DNA from 2 places in the Cryobacterium sp. TMT2-42-4 genome. Region 1 is predicted to be linked to the other one. Evidence: predicted binding sites of a transcription regulator. Region 1 holds the regulator's gene; the other holds the start of a gene.
What was found. The regulator LexA, encoded in region 1, represses DNA repair genes until DNA is damaged. The targets are predictions, from matches to a motif close to TCGAACANNTGTTCGA.
Positions count from the first base shown of each region.

Region 2: a site for LexA is predicted at 4,429-4,444, ahead of E3O18_RS10065 (DUF222 domain-containing protein). Genes of this name have one in related genera too.

Region 1 covers NZ_SOFT01000048.1:30,842-46,365, forward strand. The annotation lists gene hisB (imidazoleglycerol-phosphate dehydratase HisB) at 1-402, opposite strand, end outside; gene E3O18_RS15310 (histidinol-phosphate transaminase) at 429-1,517, opposite strand; gene E3O18_RS15315 (LysM peptidoglycan-binding domain-containing protein) at 1,558-1,914, opposite strand; gene lexA (transcriptional repressor LexA) at 2,198-2,902, shown strand; gene metE (5-methyltetrahydropteroyltriglutamate--homocysteine S-methyltransferase) at 3,110-5,452, opposite strand; gene E3O18_RS15330 (methylenetetrahydrofolate reductase) at 5,449-6,444, opposite strand; gene hflX (GTPase HflX) at 6,660-8,198, opposite strand; gene E3O18_RS15340 (methyltransferase) at 8,240-8,851, shown strand; gene dapF (diaminopimelate epimerase) at 8,885-9,766, opposite strand; gene miaA (tRNA (adenosine(37)-N6)-dimethylallyltransferase MiaA) at 9,777-10,766, opposite strand; gene miaB (tRNA (N6-isopentenyl adenosine(37)-C2)-methylthiotransferase MiaB) at 10,771-12,489, opposite strand; gene E3O18_RS15360 (regulatory protein RecX) at 12,551-13,336, opposite strand; gene recA (recombinase RecA) at 13,340-14,473, opposite strand; gene E3O18_RS15370 (DUF3046 domain-containing protein) at 14,733-14,954, opposite strand; gene E3O18_RS15375 (helix-turn-helix transcriptional regulator) at 14,964-15,269, opposite strand; gene E3O18_RS15380 (nicotinamide-nucleotide amidohydrolase family protein) at 15,459-15,524, opposite strand, start outside.
Region 2 covers NZ_SOFT01000027.1:154,391-169,914, forward strand. The annotation lists gene E3O18_RS10045 (type II secretion system F family protein) at 1-199, opposite strand, end outside; gene E3O18_RS10050 (type IV pilus twitching motility protein PilT) at 200-1,600, opposite strand; gene E3O18_RS10055 (ATPase, T2SS/T4P/T4SS family) at 1,620-3,290, opposite strand; gene E3O18_RS10060 (hypothetical protein) at 3,720-4,334, opposite strand; gene E3O18_RS10065 (DUF222 domain-containing protein) at 4,508-6,028, shown strand; gene E3O18_RS10070 (EAL domain-containing protein) at 6,065-8,959, opposite strand; gene E3O18_RS10075 (hypothetical protein) at 9,044-9,700, opposite strand; gene E3O18_RS10080 (DNA-directed RNA polymerase subunit beta') at 9,872-13,783, opposite strand; gene rpoB (DNA-directed RNA polymerase subunit beta) at 13,829-15,524, opposite strand, start outside.

The sequences.
Region 1 (15,524 bases):
CTCGAAACCGGCCGGCTCGCCCTGGTGCACGAGGTAGGGGCGCCCGGAAATGTCGACGACGGCCTGCACGAGGGCCTCGTCGAGCGGCACGAGGGCGTCACCGTAGCGGGAGATGCCGGATTTGTCCCCGAGAGCCTGCTTGATCGCCTGGCCGAGCAGGATACCGACGTCCTCGACCGTGTGGTGCACATCGATCTCGATATCACCGCGGGCGCGCACGGTGAGGTCGGTCAACGAGTGTTTCGCGAAGGCCGTGAGCAGGTGATCGAAGAACGGGACCGACGTCTGGATGTCCGACTCACCGGTGCCGTCGAGATTGAGCGACAGGTCGATGCTCGACTCGCTGGTCTCGCGCTGCAGGTGGGCAAAACGGGGCGAGGTGGTCGCGAAAGAGAAGCTCATACGGCTAGTTTATTGGCCCGAGCCGTTCACGGCCGCCCAAGCGCCTCGAGAGCGTCGAGGAACGCCGTCGTCTCGGACTCGGTGCCGGCGCTGACCCGCAGGTGGCCCGGGATTCCGACGTCGCGCACGAGGATGCCTTCCGCCAGCAGCGCCTCGAAGGTGGCCCGAGGGTCCTCGACGCCGCCGAACAACACGAAGTTGCTCGCACTGCGCAGCGGAGAGTAGCCAAGCCGGGCCAGTTCGCTCACGATGCGGTCCCGCTGCCCGCGGATGTCGTCGACCATGGCGAGCATCGCGGGCGTGTGGACGAGGGCGGCGACCGCGGCAGCCTGGGTGAGCGCGGACAGGTGGTAGGGCAGACGAACCAGGCGGAGGGCATCCGTCACGGCGGGATCGGCGGCCAGATAGCCGACGCGCACACCCGCGAAGGCGAACGCCTTGCTCATGGTGCGGGACACCAGCAGGCGCTCCCGGCCGGGCAGCAGGCTCAGGGCGGTCGGCGCGTCATCCGTCCCGAACTCGGCGTATGCCTCGTCGACGACGACGATGCCGTCGGTCGCGTCGTAGACGGCCGCGATCGTTTCCAGGGACAGGGGCGTGCCGGTGGGGTTGTTCGGCGAGCAGAGGAAGACGAGGTCAGGGGCAACCCGGTCGACCCACTCCACCGCCGTTGCCGGGGAGAGTTCGAACTCGGCGTCACGACCGCCCGCGATCCAGCGGGTACCGGTGCCGGAGGCGAGCAAAGGGTACATGGAGTAGGTCGGTGCGAAGCCGAGAACGGACCGACCCGGGCCGCCGAAGGCCTGCAGCACTTGCTGAAGAACCTCGTTGGATCCGTTGGCGGCCCAGATGTTCTTTCGAGTGAGGCCGTGACCGAGATATCGGGCGAGGGAATCCCGCAGCTCGGTGAACTCCCGATCGGGGTATCGGTTCACGGTCGTGACCGCCACAGCCAATGCCGCCACGATGTCCTGCGCCACCTCAGCCGGGATGCCGTGGGTGTTCTCGTTCACGTTGAGAGCCACCGGCACGTGCAACTGCGGCGCCCCGTAGGGGGTGAGTCCGCGCAGATTATCGCGAAGGGGCAGATCGTTGAGACTGGTCACTCCCCCCATGTTACCGGGGTGAGACCGGCGGGGACTCGTTGCGGGTAGTTCACAGGTCGTTCGGAAGTGCCAGCCGCTGACCGGGCTGCACGCTGTCGGACGGCAGCTGGTTGAGGCTCACAATCTCGGCGATCACCTCGCGCGGATCGGCCGTGGGCGCAATTGTCTCGGCAAGTTGCCAGAGCGACTGCCCCGACTTGATGGTGACGTAGTCGAAGGCCGTGGCCACGCGACCGACGGTCGAGTTCTCGGCGGCGGCAATGCCTCCGTTGAGGGCGACGGCCAGAGCCACGGCCACGAGCGGAAAGGCAGCCAGGCACGTGAAAACGACGCGACCGCGCCGGGTGAGTCGGAGCCGGGTGCGTCCGGTCGTGATGGGGACGCCTCGTTCAAGTGCAGTGCTCATGTCATACCTCCTGTGAGAAGCCGCATCCGACTCTCGGCCGGGAGAGCCGGATGCGAACTTATGTTCCGAATGTATATTCGATTATTCGAACAATCAAGCTTTTTTCGGTAGTTTCTGAAATATTCATCCCGACCCAATCGAATACATGTTTGTTTAATGGCCTCAACGCGGATACAGTTTCGATTGTTGATTGACACTCAATCAGGCACCCCCGACATTCGCGTGAATCGGCGGCATTCGATGCGTGCCGCCAGCGCATCAATCACAACGAGGAGCGACGAACGTGGCACAGAACACCAGCGGTCCCCGCGACAAGGGCGGCACCAGACGGCGCAAGAGCCTCAGCGAGAAGCAGCTCGCCATCCTTGACGTCATCCAACGCTCGGTCAGCCAACGCGGCTATCCGCCGAGCATGCGGGAGATCGGCGACGCCGTCGGCCTGTCGTCACTGTCGAGCGTCACCCACCAGCTCAACCAGTTGGAACTGAGCGGTTACCTCCGCCGCGACCCGAACCGCCCCCGAGCGCTGGAGGTGCTCATCGAGATTCCGCAGTCGCCCGAAGACACGACGGCCGGAGCCTCGGAAAGTTTCCACACCGGAGTGCAGGTCGGCGACGCCGCCATGGTTCCGCTCGTCGGTCGCATCGCCGCCGGCATCCCGATCACCGCCGAACAGCAGATCGACGAGATTTTCCCGCTGCCCCGCCAGCTGGTGGGGAAGGGCGACCTGTTCATGCTCAAGGTGTCGGGCGAATCGATGATCGACGCCGCCATCATGGACGGCGACTGGGTCGTCGTGCGGCAGCAGAAGACCGCCGAAAACGGTGAAATCGTTGCTGCCATGCTCGACAACGAGGCAACCGTCAAGGTCTTCCGCCAGCGCGACGGGCACACCTGGCTACTGCCCCGCAACACCAACTTCGAACCCATCGTCGGCGATCACGCCGAGATTCTGGGGAAGGTTGTGGCCGTGCTGCGGTCGGTTTAGGGCAACAGCACTGAAGTTCATTAGCACTTCAGGCCGACTCTTGGTCTCGACGGTTTCGACCAACGTCGTGGTGACGCGCGTGTGTTGAGTCGCCATGGTTGTTTCGGTCGGGCCTTATGGGCCGGGTCTTGTGGGCCGGGTCTTGTGGGCCGGGCACGAACACTGGTTTTGGTGTCGTGCCCGGCTTTTGTGTGGGTGGAGGCAGGGTCAGGCGGAAACGGAGGAGGTCAGGCGGGCGCGGAGGATGCGGGTCGCAGCGAGCATGTTGTGCAGGGACTGGACGGTTTCGGCGTAGCCGCGGGTTTTGAGGCCGCAGTCGGGGTTCACCCAGAGCCGGATGGCCGGGATGGCCGCCGCGGCGCGCTCGAGCAGGTCGGTGAGTTCGGCCACGCTCGGCACACGCGGCGAGTGGATGTCCCACACTCCCGGGCCGATACCGTGATCGAAGCCCTGGGACCGGATATCGCCCACCACCTCCATGCGGGAGCGTGCCGCCTCGATGCTGGTCACATCCGCGTCCAGGTTGCGGATCGCGTCGATGACCACCCCGAACTCCGAGTAGCAGAGGTGGGTGTGGATCTGGGTGGCCGCGGCCGCACCGGCCGTCGCCAGGCGGAAGGACCCCACCGACCAGTCGAGGTATTCCGCCTGGTCCTTCTGCTTCAGCGGCAGCAGCTCCCGCAGCGCGGGCTCGTCGACCTGGACGATCTGAATGCCGGCCGTCTCCAGGTCGGCGATCTCGTCCCGCAGGGCCAGGGCCACCTGCCTGGCCGTCTCGCCGAGCGGCTGGTCGTCGCGCACGAACGACCACGCGAGGATCGTGACCGGACCGGTGAGCATCCCCTTGACGGGCTTGGGCGTCAGACCCTGCGTGAACGCTGACCACTCGACCGTGATGGGCCGCGGTCGGGACACGTCACCCCAGAGGATCGACGGGCGCACGCACCGGCTGCCGTAGGACTGCACCCAACCGTTCTCGGTGACCGCGAATCCGTCAAGGTTCTCGGCGAAGTACTGCACCATGTCGTTGCGTTCCGGCTCCCCGTGCACGATCACGTCGAGGCCGATGTCCTCCTGCAGCGCGACGACGCGACGGATTTCGGCGCGCATCAGGTCCCGGTAGTCCGCGGTGCTCAGCACCCCCCGTACCAGCTGCGCCCTGGCCCGACGGATGTCCCCGGTCTGCGGGAAGGATCCGATCGTGGTTGTCGGCAGGAACGGCAGCCCGAGGGCAATCTCCTGGGCTGCCACTCGGGCTGCGTAGGCGTCCCGGGTGAAGTCGCCCGAAGTGAGCGCGTCGGCGCGAACCCGAACGGCGCCATCGCGGACTCCGGGAGCCACCCTCCGCGCGTCGAGGGCCGCGGACGCCGCAGAGAGGTCGGTCTCGATGGCACGGCGACCCAGACTGAGGCCGCGGGCGAGTGTGGCAACCTGCGCGACCTTCTGGTCCGCAAAGGCGAGCCAACTCTTCAGGTCGTCGTCCAGCGCCGATTCGTCGTCGATGTCGTGGGGAACGTGCAGCAGCGAGGTTGAGGTGGAAACCGAGATCCGCGGCGAGAGGCGGACCAGGCCGGCCGCCGTGTCGAAGGCGGCGGCCAGGTCGCCGCGCCAGATATTGTGGCCGTCAATGATGCCGGCTACGAGAGTGGTCGTGTCCAGTCCGGGGGTCTCCGCCGGCACGCTTCCCCGCACGAGGTCGAGCCCGATGGCTTCCACCGGGGTGATGGCAAGAACGGGTAGGGCGTCGTCGAGGCTGCCGTACGGCGCGGCGACGAACAATGCGGGGCGCTCGGCGAGGGCGCCGAGGGTGTTGTAGGCGAAGCGGAGGCCGGCGAGGGCATCCGTTCTCGGGGTGTCGATGCTCTCACTGACCAGGGCAGGCTCGTCGAGCTGCACCCATTCGGCTCCGGCGGCGCGCAGCCGCTGCAGGAGGGCGGCGTAGACCGGCACAAGGTCGTCGAGGCGGTCAAGCGGACTGAATCCGGTCGGGGCCTCGTTGCTGGGCTTGCTCAGCAGCAGGAAGGTGACCGGGCCGACGATGACCGGCCGGGTCAGGAATCCGGCCGCCTTCGCCTCCTCGAACTCGCGCACCAGCCGGGTGCCGGCGAGGGTGAACTCGGTCTCGGGGCCGATCTCCGGCACCAGGTAGTGGTAGTTGGTGTCGAACCATTTGGTCATCTCCAGCGGCGGATGCTCACCTTCACCGCGGGCGAGGGTGAAGTAGCCGGCCAGGTCGAGGTGGCCGTCCTCGCCCCGGAGATGCGCGAACCGGGCGGGGACGGCGCCCACCGTGCACAGGGCATCCAACATCTGGTCGTAGTAGGAAAACGATTCCGGGATGGACGAGTCGTCCCGGCCGAGTCCTAGCTGCACGAGGCGCTCTCGGGTGCCCTGGCGCAGGACGGCCGCGGTCGCCTCGAGCTCGTCGGCGCTGACCGATCCGGCCCAGAACGCTTCGACGGCCTTCTTCAGTTGGCGGCGCGGCCCGATGCGCGGGTAGCCCAGGATGGTGCCGGCGGGAAAGTCGGGAAACGTGGAAGAGTTGGTCATGGGTTCTCCTTGACGGGGTGAGGGGCAGGCAGTGCGGACGATGGCAGGGTGGGGGTGAGCAGACCGCAGCCGTCGAGCACGGCGAGCACGGTCTCGTGCTGGTTGAAGGCGTAGAGGTGCAGCCCGGGGGCACCGCCGGAGATGAGTTCCCGGGCAAGTTCGGTGGCCTGACGGATGCCGATCTCACGTTGGCCTTCCTTCGTCGGCTCCACCTCGAGCGCGATCGCCAGCTCGGACGGCAGTTCCTCGCCGGACAACTCGAGGATGCGGCGCAGGCGGGCCGGGCTCGTGACCGGCATGATCCCGGGCAGGATCGGGAATTCGACCCCGGCGGCACGGGCTCGCAGGATGAAGCTGAGGTAGTGGTCGGCGTGAAAGAAGAGTTGCGTGATCGCCAGGTTGGCGCCGGCGGCCTGCTTGGCCAGCAGCGTGTCGATGTCCTGGGTGGCGGACCGGGAGCGCGGGTGGCCGTTCGGGAAGGCGGCCACGGCGATGCGTACCTTCTCCCGTTCCCGCTTGATTGTGCGGGCGGCAGGGAGTCCCGGGATCACGGCCTCGCGGTACGGCACCCGCTCGGCCTGCACCCGGTGGATCAGCTGCACCAGTTCCGCGGCGCTGCCCAGGTCGCCGAGGAAGGCCTCACCCTCCCGAATGCCTTCCGGCGGGTCGCCGCGCAGGGCCAGGAAGCTCCGCACCCCGGCGTCCAGAAACTCCCGGATCAGCTGACTGGCTTCCGCGTTGGACGAGCCCACGCAGGTGAGGTGGGCCAACGGGTCCACGGTGGTGGTGCGCAGGATGTGGGTGAGCACGTCCAGGGAGGAGCGCCGGGAGGAGCCGTTCGCACCGTAGGTGACCGCGATGAATTCCGGGCCGGCCGCGGCCAGCCGCTCGATGGTGGCGTGCAGCACGGAGGTGGCGGCATCCGATGTGGGCGGATACAACTCGAATGAGAACGGGATCTTCCGGCACGCAGGGTCCGAGGTGTGGGGCATTGCTCCTCATTCGACAGTTGCCAGTGTCAGGCACTGGGGGCCGGGCGGCCGCGGACCGCCCGGCAAGCCAGGCGGGCGTTCGCGGGCGGGTGCCGGGCTCGGCTGTCGCTCCATGCCGCCGGCCAGGAGACCGGAGGCAACGATTGAGAAGACTCTAACAAGCACGCCCGATGCCCGGCAGGTCCGTGACCGAATATGTCGTCAGCCGGCGGCGGTCAGCCGGTGACGGCCGGCGGCACGGCGAACGGCTCGAACAGCGACCGGATCTCATCAGTCACCAGAGCCGTAACCCGGGTGCCGGTCTCGGCGTATACGGTGGACAGCACCGTGCCCTGATCGTGCAGCACCGCGATCAGGTCGCCCCGCTCGTAGGGGACGAGTAACTCAAGCCTGATCGACGGCCGCGGCAGCAGGTCCGAGATGGTCGCGAGCAGTTCCTCGATGCCCTCGCCGGTGCGGGCCGAGACGAAAATGCCCTTCGGCCAGAGTCCGCGCAGCACGAGCCCGTCATCATCGCTGATCAGGTCGCTCTTGTTGAAGACGACGACCTCCGGGATCTCCCGGGCACCGACCTCGGCGATGACCTCGCGCACTGTGGCAAGCTGGCTCGCCGGGTCAGGATGCGAGCCGTCGACGACGTGCACGATCACGTTGGCGTCGGCGACCTCCTCGAGGGTGGACCGGAACGCCTCCACCAGCTGGTGGGGCAGGTTCCGCACGAACCCGACGGTGTCCGTCAGCGTGTAGAGCAGCCCGTCGGCCGTCGTGGACTTGCGCACCGTGGCGTCCAGGGTGGCGAACAGGGAGTTCTCGACGAGTACGCCGGCCCGGGTGATGCGGTTGAGCAGGCTCGACTTGCCGGCGTTGGTGTAACCGACGATGGCGACGGATGGCACGGCGTTGCGCTTGCGGTTGGCCCGCTTGGCCTCGCGGGCGGGTTTCATCTCGAGGATCTGCTTGCGGAGGCGAGACATCCGGGTGTGGATGCGCCGGCGGTCCAGCTCGATCTTGGTCTCGCCGGGGCCGCGCGAACCCATGCCTGCACCGGCGCCGCCCACCTGGCCTCCGGCCTGGCGGGACATCGAGTCGCCCCAGCCGCGCAGGCGGGGAAGCAGGTATTCGAGCTGGGCGAGTTCGACCTGGGCCTTTCCCTCGCGGCTCTTGGCGTGCTGACTGAAGATGTCGAGGATCACGGCGGTGCGGTCGATGACCTTCACCTTGACGACGTCCTCGAGTGCGCGCCGCTGGCTGGGCGCCAGCTCGGTGTCGGCGATGACGGTGTCGGCGCCCATCGCCTTGACGATGCCGGCCACCTCTTCGGCCTTGCCCTTGCCGAGGTAGGTGCTGGCGTCCGGCTTCGCCCGGCGCTGCATGAGGCCGTCGAGAACGGTGGCGCCGGCGGTCTCGGCCAGAGCGGCGAGTTCGCGCATGGAGTTCTCGGCGTCCGCGACGGTCCCGTGCGTGTACAGGCCGATCAGAACAACGTTCTCCAGCCGGAGCTGGCGGTACTCGACCTCGGTGACGTCCTCGAGTTCGGTGGAGAGGCTGGGCACGCGGCGCAGCGCGTTGCGGTCCTCGCGGTCCTGCTGCACGCCGTCGTGACCCTCGTCGTCGTGCGACGGGCCGGATTCGGCCTGCAAAGCCTGCGCCGACCCGCTGCGGAACAGTGAATAGCCGGCAGCCTTGCTGTCAGCGCTGGCAAGAACGCGGGCGACCACGTCGTCGGTGTCGTCGGGCAGATGTGACTCAGTCATTCCTTTAACAATAGTTCCTCGATGCACGGTAAGTTCCCTCTATGCCTTCCGACCACTACTTCACCCCGGCACCCGACAGCACCCTGAAACTCCGCCAGGTGACCGTTCGATTGGGAGGCCAAGAACGCGAGCTGACCACAGCCAATTCGGTCTTCAGCCCGGAGCACATCGACACCGGTACCCAGGTGCTCTTGAACAACGCGCCGACTCCGCCGCCCGGCGGCGATTTCCTCGACCTGGGCTGCGGCTGGGGTCCGATCGGCCTGCACTTGGCCCTCGCCTCACCCCGCGCCACGATCTGGGCCGTCGACGTCAACGAGCGGGCGCTCGACCTGGTGCGGCTGAACGCGCAGAAGCTCGGCCTCACTAACATCACCGCGGTGCTGCCCGATCAGATGCCCGCCCACGTGACGTTCCGCACCATCTGGTCGAATCCCCCGATCCGGGTCGGCAAAACCGAACTGCACACCATGCTGCGTACCTGGCTGCCGCGCCTGGAGCCGGGTTCGGATGCCTGGCTCGTCGTGCAGCGCAACCTCGGCTCTGACTCCCTGCAGCGCTGGCTCGACGGCGACCTGCCCGCCGAATTCAGCACCTCACGGCACTCCATCAGCAAGGGCTTCCGGGTCCTGCGGGTGAAACGCCAGGACTAGGCCGCGTCGCGGCCCATCGCCTCGAGCGAGTACTCAGCCGAGGCGGAAGACCCCGTCGTACACGAGTTCCGCCGGACCCGACAGTGAGACGTGTTCGCCGTCCTCGGTCGGGAACATGCGCACGCCGAGCGTGCCGCCGGTGACCTCGACCTGCCACTGGTTCGGGGCACCCGCGCCGGCCCAGTGCCGGGTGGCGAGGGCCGCCGCGGCCGCCCCCGTACCGCAGGAGAGTGTTTCGCCGCTGCCGCGCTCGTGCACGCGCATCCGGATGCGGCCGACACCGTTCACGACGAGCGGATCGCCCGGCAGCACGAGCTCGATGTTCGCCCCGGCCGCCGGGTCAGGGTCGAGCTGCGGCACGAAGGTGAGGTCGACGCCTGCGAGCTCGTCGTCGTCGGCCAGGGCCACGACCACGTGCGGGTTACCCACGTTGATGCCGAGACCGGGGCGGGCCACGGGCAGGTCCTTCGCCCGAACGAGCGGTTCACCGCCGTCGAGGCGCCACCGGCCGAGGTCGACCTGGTAGCCGGTTGCGCCGCGCTGAACGTCGCGCACTCCCCCGCGGGTGCCGATGCAGAGCGTGTCGCCGCGGTCGAGCGTGGTCAGGCCCTGCTCCACCAGGAAGCGGGTGTAGACGCGGATGCCGTTGCCGCACATCTCGGACACCGTGCCGTCGGCGTTCCAGTAGTCCATGAACCATTCGGCCGCATCGTCCTCGGCGAGGGCGATCGCGCCGGCGGCCAGGCTCGTGGAGCGCACCGCGCGGATGATGCCGTCGGCACCGATGCCGAATCGGCGGTCGCAGATGGCCCGGATCTGGCTCGGGGTGAGGTCGATCTGCCCGTCGGGATCAGAGAAAAGCACGAAGTCGTTCCCGGTGCCGTGGCCCTTGGTGAAGTTCAGATCAATACCCATGCCGTCCAGTTTAGGAGGCCGGCTCGATCGCCCAGTGCTCGGCCGGCTGCTCCGGGTCGGCCAAGCGGGTCAGCGCCCGGTCAACCCGATCCGGCGCGTCGAAGTCGATCCAGTGGGTGTGCGGGGAACGCTTGAACCAGCTCACCTGCCGTCTCGCGTACCGGCGGGTGAACTGCTGCGTCTCCTGGATGGCCTCCGCCCGGCTGAGGCTGCCCGTCAGCTGCCCAAGGGCCTGGGCGTAGCCGATGGCCCGGCTGGCCGTGACACCGGTCTCGATTCCACTCGGAATCAGCCCGCGCACCTCCTCGACGAGTCCGCGGCCCCACATGCCCTCCACCCGGGCGTCGAGGCGGGGGGTGAGCTCGGCACGCTGGGCGCGGAGTCCCACTGTGACCGCGGGCATCCAGTAGACCGGCTCGTCGGGCAGGGCGGCGGTGTGCGGCCCCCCGGTCAGCTTCACGACCTCGAGGGCGCGCACGAGGCGCCGACCGTTGCCGGCGCCGATGCGGGCGGCGGCGACGGGGTCCACGGCCTTCAACCGGGTGTACAGGGCGCCGGGCCCCTGCTCGGTCAGCTCGGCTTCGAGTCGGGCGCGCAGCACGGCATCCGTGCCGGGGAACTGGAAGTCGTAGACCACGGCGGACACGTAGAGCCCGGAGCCGCCGACCAGGATGGGCACGTTGCCGCGCGCCACGATGTCGGTGATCGCGGCGCGGGCCTCCGTCTGGTAACGGGCGACGGTGGCGTCGTCGGTGACCGAAAGCACGTCGAGCAGGTGGTGCGGGATGCCGCGGCGCTCCAGCACGGTGAGCTTGGCGGTGCCGATGTCCATGCCGCGGTACAGCTGCATGGCGTCGGCGTTGACGATCTCCGCCCCCCGACCGGTCTCAGCCAGGCGTTCGGCGAGGTCGAGCGAGAGGTCGGACTTGCCGGTGCCGGTGGGTCCGACGACAACGATCAGTGTCGGGTCGGTGCCGGTCACCGGGTTCGGGCCGGGCACCTGCCTAGCGCTCCCCGTCGGTGACATCGTAGATCGGCGTGGTGCTGGAACTGGTCACCGCGGGCGAGCCCACGGCTCGGTCGGGTAGGCGCAGGGTCGGCAGGCCGAGGGAGACCGAGCCAGACCCGCCGGCGACTCCGCCGTGACTGGGCACGCCGCAGGACTCGACTTCGAGGCGGTCCCAGGCGTCGCCGGCGATGGTGCGCCGGATGCGCAGCGGAGCCCCGTCGACGGAGTCGGCGATCAGGTGGAAGGGGGCCGCCTGGGTGACCGTGACGGTCACGAGGTCGCCCGGACGGGGCAGTTCCGAGCCCTCCGGCACGTCGAAGTGCACGAGCCGGCTGTCAAGGGCGCGGCCGCTGAGTCGACGGGTGTCGGCGTCCTTGCGGCCCTCGCCGTTGGCGACGAGCAGTTCGACCTCGCGACCGACCACGGCCTGGTTCTCCTCCCAGGAGATGCGCTCCTGCAGGGCGGCGAGGCGCTCGTAACGATCCTGGACGATCTCCTTGGGGACCTGGTCGGGCAGCGTCGCGGCGGGGGTCCCGGGCCGGATGGAGTACTGGAAGGTGAAGGCGGTGGCGAACCGGGCCAGCTCCACGACCCTCAGGGTCTCCTGGAAGTCTTCCTCGGTCTCGCCGGGGAAGCCGACGATGACGTCCGTGCTGATGGCCGCGTGCGGCATCTGCGCTCGGACGCGGTCGAGGATGCCGAGGAATCGCGCCGAACGGTAGGAGCGGCGCATGGCCTTGAGGATACGGTCCGAGCCGGACTGCAACGGCATGTGCAACTGCGGCATGACCGACGGCGTCTCGGCCATGGCGTCGATCACGTCATCGGTGAAAGCAGCCGGGTGCGGGCTGGTGAAACGGATGCGTTCCAGCCCCTCGATCTTGCCGGCCGCGCGCAGCAGTTTGCCGAAGGCGAGACGGTCGCCGAACTCAACCCCGTAGGAGTTGACGTTTTGGCCGAGCAGGGTGACCTCGATTGCCCCGTCGTCGACGAGGGCCTGGATTTCGGCGAGGATCTCGCCGGGACGGCGGTCCTTCTCCTTACCGCGCAGCGCGGGCACGATGCAGAACGTGCAGGTGTTGTTGCAGCCGACGGAGATGGAGACCCAGCCGCTGTAGCTCGAATCGCGCTTCGTGGGCAGGGTCGAGGGGAAGGTCTCGAGGGAGTCGAGGATTTCGAGCTGGGCCTCGCCGTTGTGCCGCGCACGCTCGAGCATGCTCGGCAGTGACCCCATGTTGTGCGTCCCGAAGACGACGTCGACCCAGGGTGCCTTCTTGAGGATGACGTCCTTGTCTTTCTGGGCCAGGCACCCGCCGACGGCGATCTGCATGCCGTCGTGGCGGCGCTTGACCGAGGCCAGCTGCCCCAGGTTGCCGTAGAGCTTGTTGTCGGCGTTCTCGCGCACGGCACACGTGTTGAGCACGACGATGTCGGCTTCCTCCCCGTCGGCCGTCACGTAGCCGGCCGCTTCGAGCGACCCGCTGAGCCGTTCGGAGTCGTGCACGTTCATCTGGCAGCCGAAGGTGCGCACCTCGTAGGTGCGGGCCCGGCCCTCAGCGTCGTGCGAGGCCTGGCTTGGAGCAATCAGAGTCGGCGCGCTCAGGGCCGAGGTGCGCAGGGCCGAGGTGCGCAGGGCCGCGGTACGCAGGGCCGACTGCTGCGGGTCCAGCGTCTCGGCGCTGGAGAATGGGGGCGTAGCGGTGCTGCTGGTCATAGTGGGTACCAGCTTACGCGTGGCACCTCCGAAACCGGGCCGGGTTGCCCCGACCCGCTCCCTACTGGAACCGCACCCGCGATGGCGAACCACCGCGGGAGGCAAGGGCGGCCTTCACCGCCACGCGCACGATGGACGAGGAATAGCCCTTGCGCATCAGGAACGCGTTGAGTCGACGGTCGATGGTCTGGTCGTCGAGCCGCCCGAGCTGCCCCACCCGCTTGACGGCTATTTCGATGGCCCGTTCCGTCTCGTCGTCGGGCATTTCGTCGAGCTTTTCCAGGATGAGGTCCTGATCGAGCCCGCGGCGGCGCATCTCCGCCTGCACGCCGGAGCGTCCCAGGCCTTTGCGCTCGTGGTGGCTGTGCACGATCTGATCGGCGAGGCGGCCCTCGTCGATGTAGGACAACTCGATGAAGCGCTCGATGATCTCTTCGATCTCGTGCTCAGCGACCTCCGTACCGCCAAGAATTGTGCGGGCCTCGGCCGCCGACAGGGACCGGCCGCGCAGCCGCTGGCGCAGCACCCCTTCGGCGTGCTCGCGATCGACGGCGGCCCGGGAGGCCACTCCCTCGGGGGTGTCGTCCCCGTCGTCGGCACCGTCGTCGGCACCGGCACCGACACCGGCACCGGCACCGGCACCGGCACCGGCAACGCTGTCGACTGCGGGGCCGCTCGACGCCGCCGGACCACCGTCGCCGAGATACGAGACGGGCGCCAGTCGTTCGTCGGCGATCGGCGCCGCCTCGAGCTCAACCGGCCGGATCGCGGCGGTGCCGCGGGCCGCGCTCTTGCGACGTGCCGCACTCAGCGACGCGACCTCGTCGGCCGGCTCGAAGTGGACCATGCGCTACGCCCCCTTGCGGGCGGCGAGCTTGGCCTGGAGGGACTCCGCCTTGGCGGCTGCGGCCTCCTTGGCTGCGGCTGCGGTGACCAGGGCGGCTGCGGCGTCGATTGCGGCCTGAGCCTTCTTGGCGGCCGCACCCTCGGGGCTGATCCCGAGCTTGAAGAGGATCTTGTTCTCGATCTCGTTGGCCATCTCCGCTTCGCGCAGCAGGAAGTTGCGCGAGTTCTCCTTGCCCTGGCCCAGCTGGTCGCCGTCGTAGGTGTACCAGGCGCCGGACTTCTTGACGATGCCGTGCTCGACACCGAAGTCGATCAGGCTGCCTTCCCGGGAGATGCCGATGCCGTAGATGATGTCGAATTCCGCCTGCTTGAAGGGCGGTGCCATCTTGTTCTTGACGACCTTGACCCGCGTGCGGTTACCGACGGCCTCGGTGCCGTCTTTCAGGGTCTCGATACGGCGGATGTCGAGGCGCACCGACGCGTAGAACTTGAGCGCCTTGCCCCCGGCGGTGGTCTCGGGGCTGCCGAAGAAGACCCCGATCTTCTCGCGCAACTGGTTGATGAAGATCATGGTGGTGTTGGTCTGACTGAGGCCACCGGTGAGCTTGCGCAAGGCCTGGGACATCAGACGGGCCTGCAGGCCCACGTGCGAGTCACCCATCTCGCCCTCGATCTCGGCGCGGGGAACCAGCGCGGCGACGGAGTCGATCACGATCAGGTCGATGGATCCGCTTCGCACGAGCATGTCGGCGATTTCCAGCGCCTGCTCACCCGTATCGGGCTGGGAGACGAGGAGCGCGTCGATGTCGACTCCGAGCTTGCGGGCGTACTCAGGGTCCAGAGCGTGCTCGGCGTCGATGAAGGCGGCGATGCCGCCGTTCTTCTGCGCGTTCGCGATGGCGTGCAGGGTGAGCGTGGTCTTTCCCGACGATTCCGGACCGTAGATCTCCACGATGCGACCTCGGGGCAGGCCACCTATGCCGAGGGCCACGTCCAGCGCGATCGACCCCGTGGAGATCGTCTCGACGGGGGCGCGCTCGTCGCTGCCCAAACGCATGATCGAACCCTTGCCGAACTGGCGGTCGATTGCTGCGAGAGCGGTGTCAAGCGCTTTTTCGCGATCTGCTGATGATGCCATGAGGGGTCTCCTTCGGTCGTGCATTTCGGCGCCTATAGGCTGTTGCGTTTGGCTACCGGGAAGACCCCGACACCCGCTTTCAACAAGGCATGTGCTCTCTGTCGCTGACACAAACCGACTGTACGCGGCACGTCCGACAGAGCCGGGAGCGGGGAGCGGCAGTGGACAAGCCGTCTTCGACTCCTGCTGTGGAGGAGCATATCAAAATGCGAACACGCATTCGAGAATTCCCCGAAATCCGGCGCGTGTCGAGCGAAACCTAGCTGCGGGCGGCGGGGAGGCCCGCACCGTACCAACGGGCCTTCGGGACATCCGTCTCGGCGCAGAGGGCCAGCCAGACGTCGCGCGCCGAAGCACCGCCGGCCAGAGCCTGGTCGGCGGTGCAGCCAAACGGGGTCAGAATGAGATCGCGAGTGAGAACGCGGCCGTAGCCATCGCCGAACTCGTCGCTCAGAGCCTGACGGAACTCACCGAGTCGCATGGGATGGAACTAGCGCACCATCATGTCGTCGTAGGTGGCCACGAGCTCGTCGGGCACAGTGTCGGGGAACCTGTCGATTCCCTCGATGATGGCCAGTCGGTCGCCGACTTCCCGCATGATGACCGAGATCGGGGTCTCCAACGCTTCTGCAACGGAAGCCAGAATCTCGGAAGACGCTTCTTTCTGGCCACGCTCCACCTCGCTCAGATACCCGAGGGCCACGCTGGCCCTGCTGGCTACCTGACGGAGTGTGCGCCCTTTCTGCAGGCGGAAGTCCCTGAGCACATCGCCGATTTCCTGTCGAACAAGAATCATCGGAACCTCCTTCTCGTACTGATTATGTGTTGCTTATCGAGTACCGTTTGATACTTCTGGCGCCCACTCAACCGGGTGGTTTCGTGTGTTGGATCGCAAGAGTACTACAACCTTGAACACCCTGACACTACCGATATCGACTGGGCTTTTCTTGTGAATACGCTCGTTGTAACCACGGAATTCGGGGAACTATTCCACCGCGTCACGGGCTAACAGCTGCCACACAGCTTCGATGGCCGCGGCCACGGAGGCTGC
Region 2 (15,524 bases), on a different contig from region 1:
TACTCTTACTGAACCCGGGAATCCGGATCTCCGTACTGAGTCCGGTTCCGTCCGCGGCCTCGCTGACCGAGATCGGTGACAGCCCCATGGTGCTCAGGCGTGCCATCGCGGCACTCTCAGAGGCTGCGTCCAGTCGCCCCTTTACAGCTTTACCAGCGGCGTTGCGCGCCTTGTAGTCATAAGCCTGAGTTATTGCCATTTAGTGTCCTCTGGATGAGTACGAGTCGCCGAAGTCGATTCCGCTAGCCGACATTCCCCGGCCAGTGGTTTCGGTGGGGTCCACGCGACGGATCAACTGGTTGAGCCCCTCGAGGTCCTGCGCCTTCTCCTCTGCAGATGCGCGGGTGATGAGACCCGCATCAACGAGCTCGGCGAGATGCTGGTCCATGGTGTGCATGCCGAGCGCACGCCCTGCCTGCATCGCGGAGGCGACCTGATAGGTCTTTCCCTCGCGGATCAGGTTAGCGACCGCGGATGTTGTGACCAGAACCTCGGTGGCGACGACTCGACCGCCACCGACCTTCTTGACCAGGGTCTGACAGACCACACCCTGCAGGGTGGCGGCCAGTTGTGCGCGAACCTGACCCTGCTGATGCGGCGGGAACACGTCGATCACGCGGTCGATGGTCTGGGCCGCCGACTGCGTGTGCAGGGTGGCGAAGACGAGGTGGCCGGTCTCGGCCGCGGTCAGGGCCACCGAAATGGTCTCCAGGTCGCGCAGCTCGCCGATCAGAATCACGTCGGGGTCCTGGCGCAGCACATGCTTGAGCGCGGAGGCGAAGCTCTTCGTGTCGTGGCCCACCTCGCGCTGGTTGACCAGGGACTTCTGGTGCTTGTGCAGAAACTCGATCGGGTCTTCGACCGTGACGATGTGGTCGGCACGGGTGCGGTTGACCAGGTCAATCAGTGCCGCCAGGGTGGTGGACTTGCCCGAACCGGTGGGCCCGGTCACCAGAACCAAGCCGCGGGGAAGCTTGGCGAACTGACCGACGGTCTCGGGGATGCCGAGGTCTTTCAGGGGCTTGATCTCGCGCGGGATCAGACGGAACGCCCCGCCGATCGAGTTGCGCTGGTAGTAGTAGTTCACGCGAAAGCGCGCGCCGCCGGCCGTGTAGGCGAAGTCGAGTTCGAGCTCCTCCTCGAACTGCGTGCGCTGCTTCGCCGAGAGGATGCTGTAGAGCGCAGAGGTGACCTTGTCACCCATCCATTTGCTCGCGCCCTCAATCGGCCGCAGGCCGCCATCGACACGGATGCTCGGCGGCGCTCCGACGGTGATGTGCAGGTCGGAGGCGTTCAGGTCGAGAACCTCGGCCAGAGCGTTCAGCAGGTCAAGGTCGGAGACCTCGTTGTCGCCGGTGCGGTTGGCACGGGCGCGGCGCCCGGTCGTCTCGACCGCGCTGGTGTCCACCGGGAGGACCGTTGTCGGCGGCTGCGCGGCATCCGTCACATCGACGAAATCGAACTCCGCCGAGTCAGGAGCGGCAGGCGCGGCATCGTGCTCCGTCAGTTCGGCACCACGACGCTCGGGATCGCCGAGGCTCCAGCTGCCCCCGGCAGCCCCAGGAGGCGTGACCGGAATTTCATAGATGGGCTGGCTCATGCAGATATCCCCTTTTGCACTATGCGACCACTCGCAAGATTTCTTCGATCGATGTCAAACCCATTTGGGCCTTGGCCCAGCCATCCTCGCGGAGGGTGATCATGCCCTGTTCGCGCGCCACCCGGCCGATTTCGGCGCTCGATGCTCGGGCCACGGCGAGCCGCTCGATCTCCTCGGTCACGGTCATCACCTCGTGCACGGCGATGCGCCCGCGGTAACCGGTCTTCGAACACTGCGTGCAGCCGACCGCCTCGAAGATCGTGGGCAGCGGGCGCTCCGGGTCGAACGCGAAGCGGAGGCGCGTCAGGTAGTCGACGGTCAGCACGGATGGCGTCTTGCACTTGTCGCAGAGGCGCCGCGCCAGGCGCTGGGCGACCACGCAGTCCAGGGCGGAACCCACCAGGAAGGGCTCGATACCCATTTCCGTCAGGCGGGTGATGGCGCTCGGCGCGTCGTTGGTGTGCAGGGTGGAGAGCACGAGGTGGCCCGTCAGCGAAGCCTCAATGGCGATCTGCGCGGTCTCGTGGTCGCGGATCTCACCCAGCAGAACGACATCCGGGTCGCTTCGCAGGATGGAACGCAGCGCACTCGCGAAGGTGAGGCCCGCCTTCGGGTTCACCTGCACCTGGTTGATGCCCGCCATGCGGTACTCCACCGGGTCTTCGACCGTGATCACGTTGATCTCGGGACGAGCGACCGCACCCAGGGTCGTATAGAGCGTGGTCGACTTGCCCGAACCGGTCGGACCGGTGATCAGGATCATGCCGTAGGGCTTGGAGTAGGAGGTCTTGTAGGCCTCGAAGTTGTGCTCGAGCAGGGCCAGCGCGCGCACGTCGAGAGTCGTGTTCGAGTTGTCGAGAATTCGCATGACGACCTTCTCGCCCCACACGGTGGGGAGAGTCGCAACGCGCAGGTCGATCTGACGGCCGGCATGGCGCACGGTCATGCGGCCGTCCTGCGGTTTGCGCCGCTCGGCGATGTCGATATCGCTCATGATTTTGAGCCTGGAGATAACACCGTTCTGGATGCTCTTGGGTGCGGTCTGCATCTCGTGCAGCACCCCGTCGATGCGGTAGCGCACCCGCAGGCTGTGCTCGCCGGGTTCGATGTGGATGTCCGAGGCCAAGTCCTGGATGGCCTGGCTGACCAACAGGTTCACGAACCGCACGATTGGGGCATCGTCGTCGATGGAGTCCGAGACTCCGAAAGAGGAGCTCTCGGTGGCGGCGTTCTCTTCCTCGAGTGTGGAGGTGAGGTCGCTGAGCTCGTCGTCGGCGCGGTGGTAGCGGGTGATAGCGGCGAGCAGGTCGCTGCGCTCGGCGACAACCTGGGTGACGCGCATCCGTGATGCTTCGCGCACGTCGTCGACGGCGAAGACGTTGCCAGGGTCGACCATGGCGAGGATGAGGCGGCCGTTGTCGACGGCGATCGGGAGCACTTCGTGGCGTTTGCAGACGGCCACCGGAACGAGAGCCACGGCGAGGCGATCGACCGGGTAGTCGATTAGCTCGACGAAGGGCAGGTTGGCCTGCTGGGCCCGAGCCTTGGCGAATTGAACCTCGGTGATGACGCCCTTGGCGACGAGGGCGCGGACGGCGCTCTCATCGGCGGGGTCGCCGGCCATGAGGTGGTCGAGCTCCTCGATCGGCAGCAGACCGTGCAGGATCAAGATTTCGGTGAGGCTGGCCACGCGATCCTCTCGAACAGGCTCGGTAAGTAAGTAACGGACAACGCTATCTCGGGGGCAGGGAATCCGGCCAGACCCACAATGAGGGGACACGGTTCGAAAAAATACCTCTGTTCAGTGATCCTAACGGGGCGGGGCTTCGACCCGACATCGACACGGTATCGACCGGTGTCGACACGGCATCGACACGGTTGCTGCCCGCGGAGCGGCAGGCGGAATGCGGCCGCTGCTGGGCGATGCCCGGGGCGGTCTCGGCCTGCTCGAAACGGTCTAGACACCCATCCAAAGGTTGTCGATGATGCTCTGTGTGTAGTCCAGCGGGCGGGCATTCGTGTACTTCGTGGCGAGCCAGATGCCGCCCCTCAGAAAGTGGGACTCACCGAAAGCGCCGTCTGCCGTGTTCGTCTGGATGACGCAGCGGCGGCCCTCCGACTAGGTGAAGCACTCCAGTCCGTTTGCGACGAGCCGGGCCTCCACCGCGGCGCTCTCTTCCCGGATCACCCAGACCACGGTGGTGATGATCCCGGTGTCGGATCCCCCGTACGGGCTCGCCCAGACGCAGGTCAGGTGGTCGAGAGCGTCGATCTGGACGCGCAGTTCGGCATCGTCGGTGCCGTGGGACACGCCGGCATCCGGGTCCTGGTTCCAGAAGGGGTACAGGGTCAGGTCGCCGAGCGCCTCGACCATGGCCGGGCTGTAGAGCTGCGTGCACGCGGTCGAACGTGGAACGCCCGGCGCCGCGGTCTGCCCGGGTTCGGATTGCGTCGGCTTGAGGGTTGCCGGGGGCGTGGTGGTCGTGGTCGGAGAACCTGTAGCGGTGGGTGCGTTGGTCGGGGCGGGCGTCACGGTGCCGGTTCCGGTGGTCTCGCCTGCGCCCGGGAAACCTTCGCCGTCCCGCCAGACCACTGCCACCACGAGGATCACGAGGAGTGCGGCTCCGAGGACGACCAGCCCGATCCAGGCCCGGCGACCGGCGGGCGGCCGGCCCGACGTCGGGGGCTCAGGCCCGGTGGCGTTCTCGTTCTCGGCCGCATTCTCTGGACTCATCGGCGCATCCTCCGAGGTTGTGCCTTCCACCGTAGCCGGGGTCTCCATTGAGGCAACCGGCGGCCTTGCACGGCTTCGGAGCGGCCGGAGTTGCTCAGAGATAGATTCGATCATTCTCTATAATTATGTGAGTTACTCTCGACACTGGGTGCGAGTTGAGGTATTCTTTTAACATGACCAACCTCGCGGATGACCGCAGGCAGGCGGCCGATGCCGTGGCCCTGCTGGGCTCGTCATGCGCTGACTTCTCGGCCCTTCCTGATGCCGAGGTGTTGGCCGGTCAGAAGCGAATCGCTGCGATCCGCCGTCTCGTCGATACCTATGCCGCCTGGATGGCGGCGACCATCGCCGAACGTTCCCGACCGGAGCTCGGGCTCTCGGGCCTGGCGGCGCAGCAGGGGTACCTCTCCCCGGAGGCCCTGATCCAGAACTCGACCGGCTCGTCGAAGGGCGACGCGTACAAGCTGGTCACGGTCGGCACGATGATGGCCGATGCCGAGGCGGCCGACAGGCTCGTCGAGGCGGCGCTCTCGACGCCCGACGCGGATGCCGCCGAGGTCGCCGAGGTCGAGGCGAAGGTGCCCTGGCAGGCACCGATCGCCCGGGCCGTCACCGCCGGCACCCTCTCCGTCGACGCGGCCGAGTCGATTCGCGCGGGGCTCGGCCAAATAGATACCTCGGTCACCGCCGAGAAGCTCGCGGTGGCGCTGGAAGCGCTCCTGGCGGAGGTGTCGTCGCTGAATGCCGATCAGGTGTTCAAGCAGGCGAGACGGATGCGCGACCGGCTCGATGAGGCCGGCATTGCCGCCCGCGAGAAGCAGTCCTACGACGACCGCTACCTGCGGGTCTACCGGCTGGGCAACGGCAACGTACGACTCAGCGGGCTGTTTGCCCCCGAAGACGGCGAGTTCGTGCTCTCCACCTTCGACTCGATCACGGGCCCCCGCCGCGGCGGGGTGCGGTTCGTGGACGCGGAGCGGGCAGCCTGGGCAAAGAAGATGCAAGACGACCCCCGCACGACCGAACAGATCGCCGCGGACTCCCTCGTGCAGCTGCTCAAGATCGCCGGCGAGGCCGACCCGGGCCGGGTCTTCGGCGGCCGCCGCCCCTCGGTGCGCGTGATCGTGACCGAGAAGGCATTGAAAGGTGGCCAGGCCGGTCAGACCGGTCAGACCGGGCAGCAGGGCCAGACCGGGCCGGCGCCGACGACCGTCCAGACTGAAACGGGCGAATCTGGGCCCGTCGAACCCGCCGAAGGGGCCGCTCACGGGCAGATCGAGGGCAACCCGGTCCCCATCTCGCAGGAGACCATCGACCGACTCCGCTGCGACACCGGAACCCGCGGCATCAAGTTCGACGCGGACGGCCAAATCATCAATGTCGGCCGCGACGAACGGCTCTTCACCGAGCACCAGCGCGCCGCAATGGCAGTCCGCGACGGTGGATGCCTCTGGGTCGACTGCGACAGGCCACCGGCGTGGACTGAGGCCCATCACGTCAACGAGTGGCTCAAAAACAACGGATGTACGGACCTTGCTGACGGGGTACTCCTCTGCCATCCCCACCATCTGCTGCTGCACAACCAGCACTGGACGATCAGCCGCACCGGAACGCAGTATTGGCTCCAGCCACCGGTCGAGGTAGATCCGGAGCAGACGCTGGTGGCACTGCCGAGCAAGCGGGCAGCGCTGTAGCTCTTGGTCTCGACCAGCGTCGCGGGCAGGGGCGCGTCAGGGGGCGAGGAGGAGGGCGGGGGACGCGGTTGGGGCGGGCTTCGAGAAGAGGTAGCCCTGGCCGTAGCGGCACCCCATTTTCTGCAGCAGGTCCCGCTGGCTCGTCGTCTCGATGCCCTCGGCGACGACATCCAGGTTCAGGGAATCGGCCAGCCGCAGGATTCCCTCCACGATCGCGCGATCGTGATCGGAGCTCTCGACGTCGCGAATGAACGTCAGGTCGATCTTGAGCAGGTCAACCGTGAACGCGCGCAGGTGGGTGAAAGATGAATACCCCGTGCCGAAGTCGTCGATGGCCAGCCGCACGCCCAGGTTACGCAGCTCCTGGAAGGTCCGAGCCGCGGAATCGATGGCGTCGAGCACCGCACTCTCAGTCAGCTCCAGCCAGAGCTGTTCCGGCGGCAGACCCGACTCGGCGAGGGCCCGCTTGACGACGTCACCGAAGTCATCCTGCACGAATTGCCGCGCGGACACGTTGACGCTGACCGCCATTCCCTGAGCCAGGCCCGTGGCCGCCCGGCACGCCTGGCCGAGCACCGTCGATCCGATTCCCTTGATCAGACCCACTTCCTCGGCCAGTGCAATGAAGTCTCCCGGCATCACGAGCCCGCGCTCGGGCCGCCGCCAGCGTGCCAAAGCCTCGGTCGCCACCACCTTATGGTCCTGCAGATCCACGATCGGCTGATACCAGGTTTCGATCTGGCCCAGTTCCACCGCGTCACGCAAGGCCAACTCGCTGTCGAGCCGCTGATGGATGCGGTACCGCAGGTCGTCGTCGAAGACCTCGTAGCGGGCGCGCCCACGGTCCTTCGCCAGGTACATGGCCTGATCCGCATTGCGCAGGAGCAGTTCGGCATCGTCGTGCCCGAGGCCAAAAGCAATCCCGATGCTGGCATCGACGGATGCCGACTGGTCGCCGATCGTGATCGGCCGCGCGATGGCCGCCTGGATCGAATCGGCGATCCGGTGCACATCCTCACTGCCACCGACATCCGGGCAGATCACGACAAACTCGTCGCCGCCGATCCGGGACACCGTGTCGCCGGCGCGGATGCTCTGCCGGAGGCGGATGGCAACCTCGTTCAGCACGGTGTCACCGGCGTGGTGCCCAAGACTGTCATTGACGAACTTGAACCGGTCGAGGTCGATGAATAGCACCGCAACGCCGCGCCCCTGGCGCGACGCCTGCAGAAGCGCCTGCTTCAACCGGTCGAGCAGGAGCAGACGGTTGGGCAGGTTCGTCAGCGGGTCGTGGAATGCCAGGTGCTCAACCCGCGCCTCGGCCAGGCGTCGGGCGGTGATGTCCTCCAGCTGGTACAGCAGTCCCCCAGCCTGGTCTCCCTCGAAGATCTCGGCGATGCTGACCTTGACCCAGGTTTCCTGATTGCCTTCGTGGCGCATCCGTCGGTCGATGCGTTGTCGGGTCGACGGACCTTCCAGGCCAGCGCTCTCCGACTCCTCATCGTCACCGTCCTCAGCCGGCATGAAGATCGTCTCGATATGGGCGCGGACGAGCGGGTTCTGGTGACCCGCCAGTTCCAGAAGCCGCCTGTTGGCGGCCACTACCTGTCCGTCGAGCGTCACGATGGCCGTTCCCAACGGCGAGGAAGCGAAGGCAGCCTCGAACCGGGCCGCGGCGGCCGTAGCCGCGTTCTCGGCCTCACGCTGCGCGGTGACATCGGTGACGCTGGCCAGGTGCCCGATGATGCCCTTCTCATCACGCATCGGGGCGGTGTTCACCTGCACCCAGTTGATGTGGCCCTCAGGGGTGCGGAACCGCAGGGTGGTTTCGTAGGGCTCGCCGGCTGCGGCGCTCGCTTCCCAACCGAGGAGCACCCGTTCCGCGTCGTCCGGATGAAGCGCGGTGGCCCAGCCATCGCGGCGCGACTGACTCTTCGTGAGGCCGCTGAGTGCCAGCCACTGGTCGTTGGCGGACACGAGCCCGCCCGCGGCATCCATCTGCACGATTCCAACGGGTGCGATCTTGATGAGGGTGTGCAGCGTGTCGGCCGTCTCCGCGAGCTGGCGGGTTCGGTTCTCGACCGTCGCCTCCAACGTGTGGTTGGCCTCAGCGAGAGCCTGCATCGCGCCATCACGCTGACGATCGAGGTCACGCAGCCGGCGGGCGGCGACCCACGCCAGCACGCAGCTGAGCACTGTCATGCCGAGGATCAGGATGGCGACGCCGAAGGCCGTGTCGTACCAGCCCTGGCGCTGTCCCCACAGCCGCAGCCAACCGAGGATGAACGGTCCCAGAACTAGGAATGGAATGACCTGGCGGAGGAGCCGACCCGCACTGCCACCGTCTCGGAAGAGGCCGATCAGACCGGCATCGGGGCGCTGAACCAACAGGGCCGTGGCGAGGATTCCGACGCCCAGGGCCGTCTGCCAGGCCATACTCGTGTAGCCGCCCAGCGAATACAGCGAGGAGACGCCGTAGGCGTAACCCAGGATCGCGACCAGGCTGACGCCCAGAGCCGCGAATGCGAAGCCGAGCATCACGGCGGATCGAGCGGCCCGGCTGGCGATGACGGACGCACCGAGCAGAACCAGCGCCACCGACGTGGACGGCGCCATCCGCTCCGACCGCCCCCCGAAGTCGATTCCCGGCAGGAGCACATCGATGCCGAGTGATCGGCCGACGACGAACTCCGCGATCGTGAGAGCGCCGATCATCAGTGCCAGCAGACCCAGGGTCACGGTCAACCTGCGACGATCGACGGCCAGCACGGCAACCGCCACCAGCACGAGCCCCAGGGCTGCCGTCGGCTTCATCGCCAGCAAGTCGCGGAGCACGGGCGGCAGGGCGTCGACTCCAACGTACCAACTGACCAGCACCAGGAGACCCATGGCACCGACTAGCGCTCCACCGAGCTGCCCGACCAACCGCATACTGTTCCTCTGCTCCCGAAAAGCAGGTCTGCCGGTCGTTGCTTCTACCCTACTTTGTGCGCGGATTGCGGATCTCCCCGGCGACTACTCGTCGGCCCACACGTTGGCGATGATATCGTGCGTGTAGCCGTCCGGTCCGGTATTGACATATCTGGTGGCCAGCCAGATGTCGTCGCGAAGAAAGTGCGACTCACCGACGAGTTCACCGTCCTTCGTTGTCTCGATGAGGCAACGCATTCCGCCGAGTTCCTCGTAACAGTTCATACCTGCGGCGGTCAGCCGGCTTTGAATCTGAGTCGACTGTTCCGGGGTCACCCACACCAGCTCCGTGGTCAGTCCCAGGCCGGACCCGCCGTTGGCGTTCGCCCACACGCAGGTGAGGCGCTCCCCGGCAGCGTCGATCAGGGCGATCAACTCCGGGTCCCCGGACCCCCGGTTGACGTCCGAGTTCTCCTCAGCGACCCAGGCCGGGTTGAGCACCAGGTCACCGAAAGCGGCCACGATCGCCGGGCTGTAGAGCTCATCACAGGTCGACGGATGCGGCCCATCCGTCGTGGCCGTCGGAGCAGGCACACTGGCGAGGGCCAGGGGTGCAGGGGACGAGTGCGGCTGCGGCCGCCCGACCGCCTCTCCCTCCGGCGCGCCCGCGCCGCCCCGCCAGACAATGAGCAGGACAATGAGGGCGATGACCAGCAGGGAGCCGACGGCGCCGAGGAGCACCCACATCCGTCGACGCGTCATTGCCGAAGCGGACACCGGACCTGCACCCATGCGATACCCCCAGAAAGATTCTGGGCCAGCCTATCGCGGGTCTCGGCAGGGTCGGGTCTCGACAGGCTCGGGCAGCGGGCGTAAAAGCGGAACGGCCCCCTGCCGAGGCAGGAGGCCGTCCGTGGAACCTATCGCTAGTGACTAGTTGTAGGTGCCGGGGGTGAAGTCATCCGACGAAAAGCTGTCGAAGTCGACGAAGCTCAGGTCACCCTCGTTGAACGCTGCATCATCGGTGAAGATGCGGTTCGGGTAACGCTCAGCCTTGGCTTCATCCGTTGCCTCGACGGTGACGTCGCGGTAGCGGGGAAGGCCGGTGCCGGCCGGGATCAACTTACCGATGATCACGTTCTCCTTGAGGCCCATCAGCGGGTCGCTCTTGCCTTCCATGGCCGCCTGGGTCAGAACCCGGGTGGTTTCCTGGAAGGAAGCGGCCGACAGCCAGGACTCGGTCGCCAACGAAGCCTTGGTGATACCCATGACTTCTTGACGAGCCGACGCCGTCTTCTTGCCCTCGGTGAGCGCGGTGCGGTTGAGATCGTTGTACTTCAACCGGTCAACGAGCTCGCCGGGGAGCAGGCCGGTGTCGCCGTGCTCGACGACGGTCACCTTGCGCAGCATCTGGCGAACGATGACCTCGATGTGCTTGTCGTGAATCGGCACACCCTGCGACCGGTAGACATCCTGCACGCCCCCGACGATGTGCTTCTGCACGGCGCGAACACCCTTGACGCGAAGAACTTCCTTCGGGTCGACGGCGCCGATGATGATCTGCGTGCCGAGCTCGACGTGCTGGCCATCCTCGACGAGGAGGGTGGAGCGCTTGAGCACCGGGTAGGCAATCGGCTCATCGCCGTTGTCGGGGGTCAGGATAACCTTCCGGCTGCGGTCGGTGTCCTCGATGGTGATGCGACCGGCGGTGTCGACGATCGGCGACGCACCCTTGGGGGTACGGGCCTCAAACAGTTCCTGCACACGAGGCAGACCCTGGGTGATGTCGTCGGCGGATGCCGATCCACCGGTGTGGAAGGTACGCATCGTGAGCTGGGTACCCGGTTCACCGATGGACTGTGCGGCGATGATACCGACGGCCTCACCGATGTCGACGAGCAGCCCGGTGGCGAGCGAGCGGCCGTAGCAGACCGCACACACCCCAACAGCCGACTCACAGGTCAGCACCGAGCGCACCTTGATGGTCTCGACACCGGCCTCGACCAGCTTGTCGATGAGCACGTCACCCACGTCGTCGCCGGCGTCAGCCACGATCTCACCCTTGGCGTTGACCGCCGGGGTGGCCAGGCTGCGAGCGTAGACCGCGTTTTCCACGTTGGGGTGGCGAACGAGCTCGCCCATCGGGTTGACCTCGGCGATCGGCAGTTCCAGACCCTTGGTCGTGCCACAGTCGTCTTCGCGGATGATGACATCCTGCGAGACGTCCACGAGACGACGCGTGAGGTACCCGGAGTCGGCGGTACGCAGAGCCGTGTCGGCCAGACCCTTACGAGCACCGTGAGTAGCAATGAAGTACTCGGCGACGGACAGGCCTTCGCGGTAGCTCGAGATGATCGGGCGAGGAATGATCTCACCCTTCGGGTTGTTGACCAGGCCTCGCATACCGGCGATGTTGCGCACCTGCAGCCAGTTACCACGGGCACCGGAGGTGACCATGCGGTTGATGGTATTGTCGGCCGGGAAGTTCTCCTGCATGGCCGCGGCGACGTCTTCGGTTGCCTTGGTCCAGATCTGGATGAGCTCCTGGCGACGCTCGAGGTCGGTCGTGAGACCCTTCTCGAACTGCGACTGCACCTTGGCGGCCTGCTTCTCATAGCCGGCAACGATCTGCGGCTTGTTCGGCGGGGTCAGGATGTCGCTGAGCGCCACGGTCACACCGGACCGGGTGGCCCAGTAGAAACCGGCGTCCTTGACGCGGTCAAGCGTCGCGGCGACTTCCACCTTCGGGTACCGTTCGGCGAGGTCGTTGACGATCGCCGAGAGGCTGCCCTTGTCGGCGACCTTTTCGAAGTACGGGTAGTCAACCGGCATGGCCTCGTTGAAGATCGCGCGGCCGAGCGTGGTGGTCACCAGCACGGTTCCGACGGCCTGGCCGTTGACGAGTTCGACGCCTTCGGGCTGCGTGCCCTCTTCGAAGTACTTGTCGGCCAGACGGATGCGCACCTTGGCGTTCAGGTCGAGGCCCTGGTTCGCGTCCTTCTTCTGGTCGAAAGCGAGAATCGCTTCCGCGATCGAGGAGAACGCCCGGCCCTCGCCGATGACGCCTTCCTTGAGCGTGGTCAGGTGGTGCAGACCGATGATCATGTCCTGGGTGGGCAGGGTCACCGGGCGACCGTCAGACGGCTTCAGGATGTTGTTCGAGGCGAGCATCAGGATGCGCGCTTCGGCCTGGGCTTCCATCGACAGCGGCAGGTGAACTGCCATCTGGTCACCGTCGAAGTCGGCGTTGAACGCGGCACAGACGAGAGGGTGCAGCTGGATCGCCTTACCTTCCACGAGCTGAGGCTCGAACGCCTGGATGCCGAGGCGGTGAAGCGTCGGTGCCCGGTTCAGCAGCACGGGGCGCTCGCGGATGATCTCCTCGAGCACGTCCCAGACCTGCGGGCGTGAACGCTCGACCATGCGCTTGGCTGCCTTGATATTCTGAGCGTGACTCAGGTCGATCAGGCGCTTGATCACGAACGGCTTGAACAGCTCGAGTGCCATCTGCTTGGGCAGACCACACTGGTGCAGCTTGAGCTGCGGGCCGACGACGATGACCGAACGGCCGGAGTAGTCGACGCGCTTGCCGAGCAGGTTCTGACGGAAACGACCCTGCTTGCCCTTGAGCATGTCGCTCAGCGACTTGAGAGCGCGGTTGCCGGTACCCGTGACGGGGCGGCCACGACGACCGTTGTCGAAAAGTGCGTCAACGGCCTCCTGCAGCATCCGCTTCTCGTTGTTCACAATGATCTCGGGGGCACCGAGGTCGAGCAGACGACGCAGGCGGTTGTTGCGGTTGATCACGCGACGGTAGAGGTCGTTGAGGTCGGAGGTCGCGAAGCGGCCACCGTCGAGCTGCACCATCGGGCGCAGTTCGGGCGGGATCACGGGGACGACGTCGAGCACCATCGCGGCCGGCGAGTTGCCGGTGATGATGAACGCGTTGACCACGCGGAGGCGCTTGATCGCACGGATCTTCTTCTGGCCCTTGCCCTCGGCGATCTGCAGGTGCAGGTTTTCGCTCTCGGTGACCAGGTCGAAGGCCAGCAGGCGCTTCTTGATGGCTTCGGCGCCCATGTAGGCCTCGAAGTACATGCCGAAACGGTCCTGCAGCTCGTGGAAGACGGAGTCTTCGGGCTTCAGGTCGCCGACCTTGAGGGTGCGGAAGTCTTCCCACACGCGCTCGAGGTGAGCGATCTGCTCGTCGAGAGACTTGCGGACCTGGCTCATCTCCTTTTCGGCGGCGTCCTTGGTGCGCTTCTTCTGGTCGCTCTTGGCGCCTTCGGCCTCCAGTGCTGCGAGGTCGGTTTCCAGGCGCTGCAGACGGTCGGCGATGCGGGAATCGCGCTGGCCCTCGATGGTCTTGATCTCGAGGCGGAGCTCGTTCTCAAGGCCGGGCATGTCCTGGTGGCGGCCGTCTTCGTCAACCGTGATGACCATGTACGCGGCGAAGTAGATGACCTTTTCGAGGTCCTTCGGAGCCATGTCCAGCAGGTAGCCGAGACGCGAGGGAACACCCTTGAAGTACCAGATGTGGGTGACCGGGGCGGCGAGCTCGATGTGGCCCATGCGCTCACGGCGCACCGACGACTTCGTGACCTCGACGCCACAGCGCTCACAGACGATGCCTTTGAAGCGCACTCGCTTGTACTTGCCGCATGAGCATTCCCAGTCCCTGGACGGGCCGAAGATCTGCTCGCCGAACAGGCCGTCTTTTTCCGGCTTGAGCGTGCGGTAGTTGATGGTTTCGGGCTTCTTGACCTCACCGTGAGACCAGCGACGGATGTCGTCGGCGGTCGCAAGGCCAATGCGAAGCTCGTCAAATGTGGTTACGTCGAGCAATTTCTCTCCTTGGAAAGTATTCGAAGTGTTCGTCATCGGCCGGGCCTAGATGTCGTCGATCGAAGACGACTCAAACCGGGTGGAAATGTTGATGCCGAGCTCTTCCGCAGCGCGGAACACCTCGTCATCCGTGTCGCGCAGGCTGACGGCGGTGCCGTCGCTCGACAGCACCTCGACGTTCAGGCACAGCGACTGCATTTCCTTGATCAGAACCTTGAAGCTCTCGGGGATACCCGGCTCCTGAATGTTCTCGCCCTTGACGATGGCCTCGTAGACCTTCACCCGGCCGAGGATGTCATCGCTCTTGATGGTCAGGAGTTCCTGCAGGGCATAAGCGGCTCCGTATGCTTCGAGCGCCCACACCTCCATCTCACCGAAACGCTGTCCGCCGAACTGCGCCTTACCACCCAGCGGCTGCTGCGTGATCATGGAGTAGGGGCCGGTGGAACGGGCGTGGATCTTGTCATCGACAAGGTGGTGGAGCTTCAGGATGTACATGTAGCCCACGGAAACCGGGTTGGGGAACGGCTCGCCGGAGCGGCCGTCGAACAACTGGGTCTTACCGGTGCGGTCGATCAGGCGGTCGCCGTCACGAGTCGGGGTCGTCGAGTCGAGGAGACCCTCGATCTCGACCTCGAGCGCGCCGTCGAATACCGGGGTCGCGACCTTGGTGTTCGGAGCTGCGCTGTGCGCGGCCTCGGGCAGACGGCCGGCCCACTTGGGCTTGCCTTCCACCTGCCAGCCCTGCTTGGCGATCCAGCCCAGGTGGGTTTCCAGGACCTGACCGAAGTTCATGCGGCCCGGGATGCCCAGCGGGTTGAGGATGATGTCGACCGGGGTTCCGTCGGCGAGGAACGGCATGTCCTCGATCGGCAGGATGCGGGAGATGACACCCTTGTTGCCGTGACGGCCGGCGAGCTTGTCACCCTCGGTGATCTTGCGCTTCTGCGCGATGAAGACCGCGACGCGCTGGTTGACGCCCGAGCCGAGCTCGTCGTCGCCGTCCTGCGAGTCGAAGACCTTGACACCGATGATGGTGCCGCGCTCACCGTGGGGAACCTTGAGGCTCGTGTCGCGAACTTCGCGGCTCTTCTCGTTGAAGATGGCGCGCAGCAGGCGTTCCTCGGCGGACAGCTCGGTCTCGCCCTTGGGCGTGACCTTGCCGACGAGGATGTCGCCGGGGCGAACCTCGGCGCCGATCCGGATGATGCCGCGTTCGTCCAGGTCTGCAAGCAGATCAGGCGACACGTTGGGCAGGTCGCGGGTGATCTCTTCCTTGCCCAGCTTGGTGTCGCGAGCGTCAACCTCGTATTCCTCGATGTGAATCGACGAGAGGGTGTCGTCTTTGACCAGGTTCTGGCTCAGGATGATCGCGTCCTCGAAGTTGTAGCCTTCCCACGGCATGAACGCGACGAGCAGGTTCTTGCCGAGAGCGAGCTCTCCGTTTTCGGTGGCGGGGCCGTCGGCGATGACTTCGCCGACTTCGATCCGCTCGCCGGCCTGCACGATGACGCGGTGGTTGTAGCTCGTGCCCTGGTTGGAGCGCGCGAACTTGCGTAGGTAGTACTCCTGCGTGCCCCCCTCGTCGAGCTGGATGGTGACGACGTCGGCCGAAACCTCCATCACCACGCCGGCCTTGTCGGCGGTGAGCACGTCACCGGCGTCGATGGCCGCGAAGACCTCCATGCCGGTACCGACGAGCGGGCTCTCACTCATCAGGAGCGGGACGGCCTGACGCTGC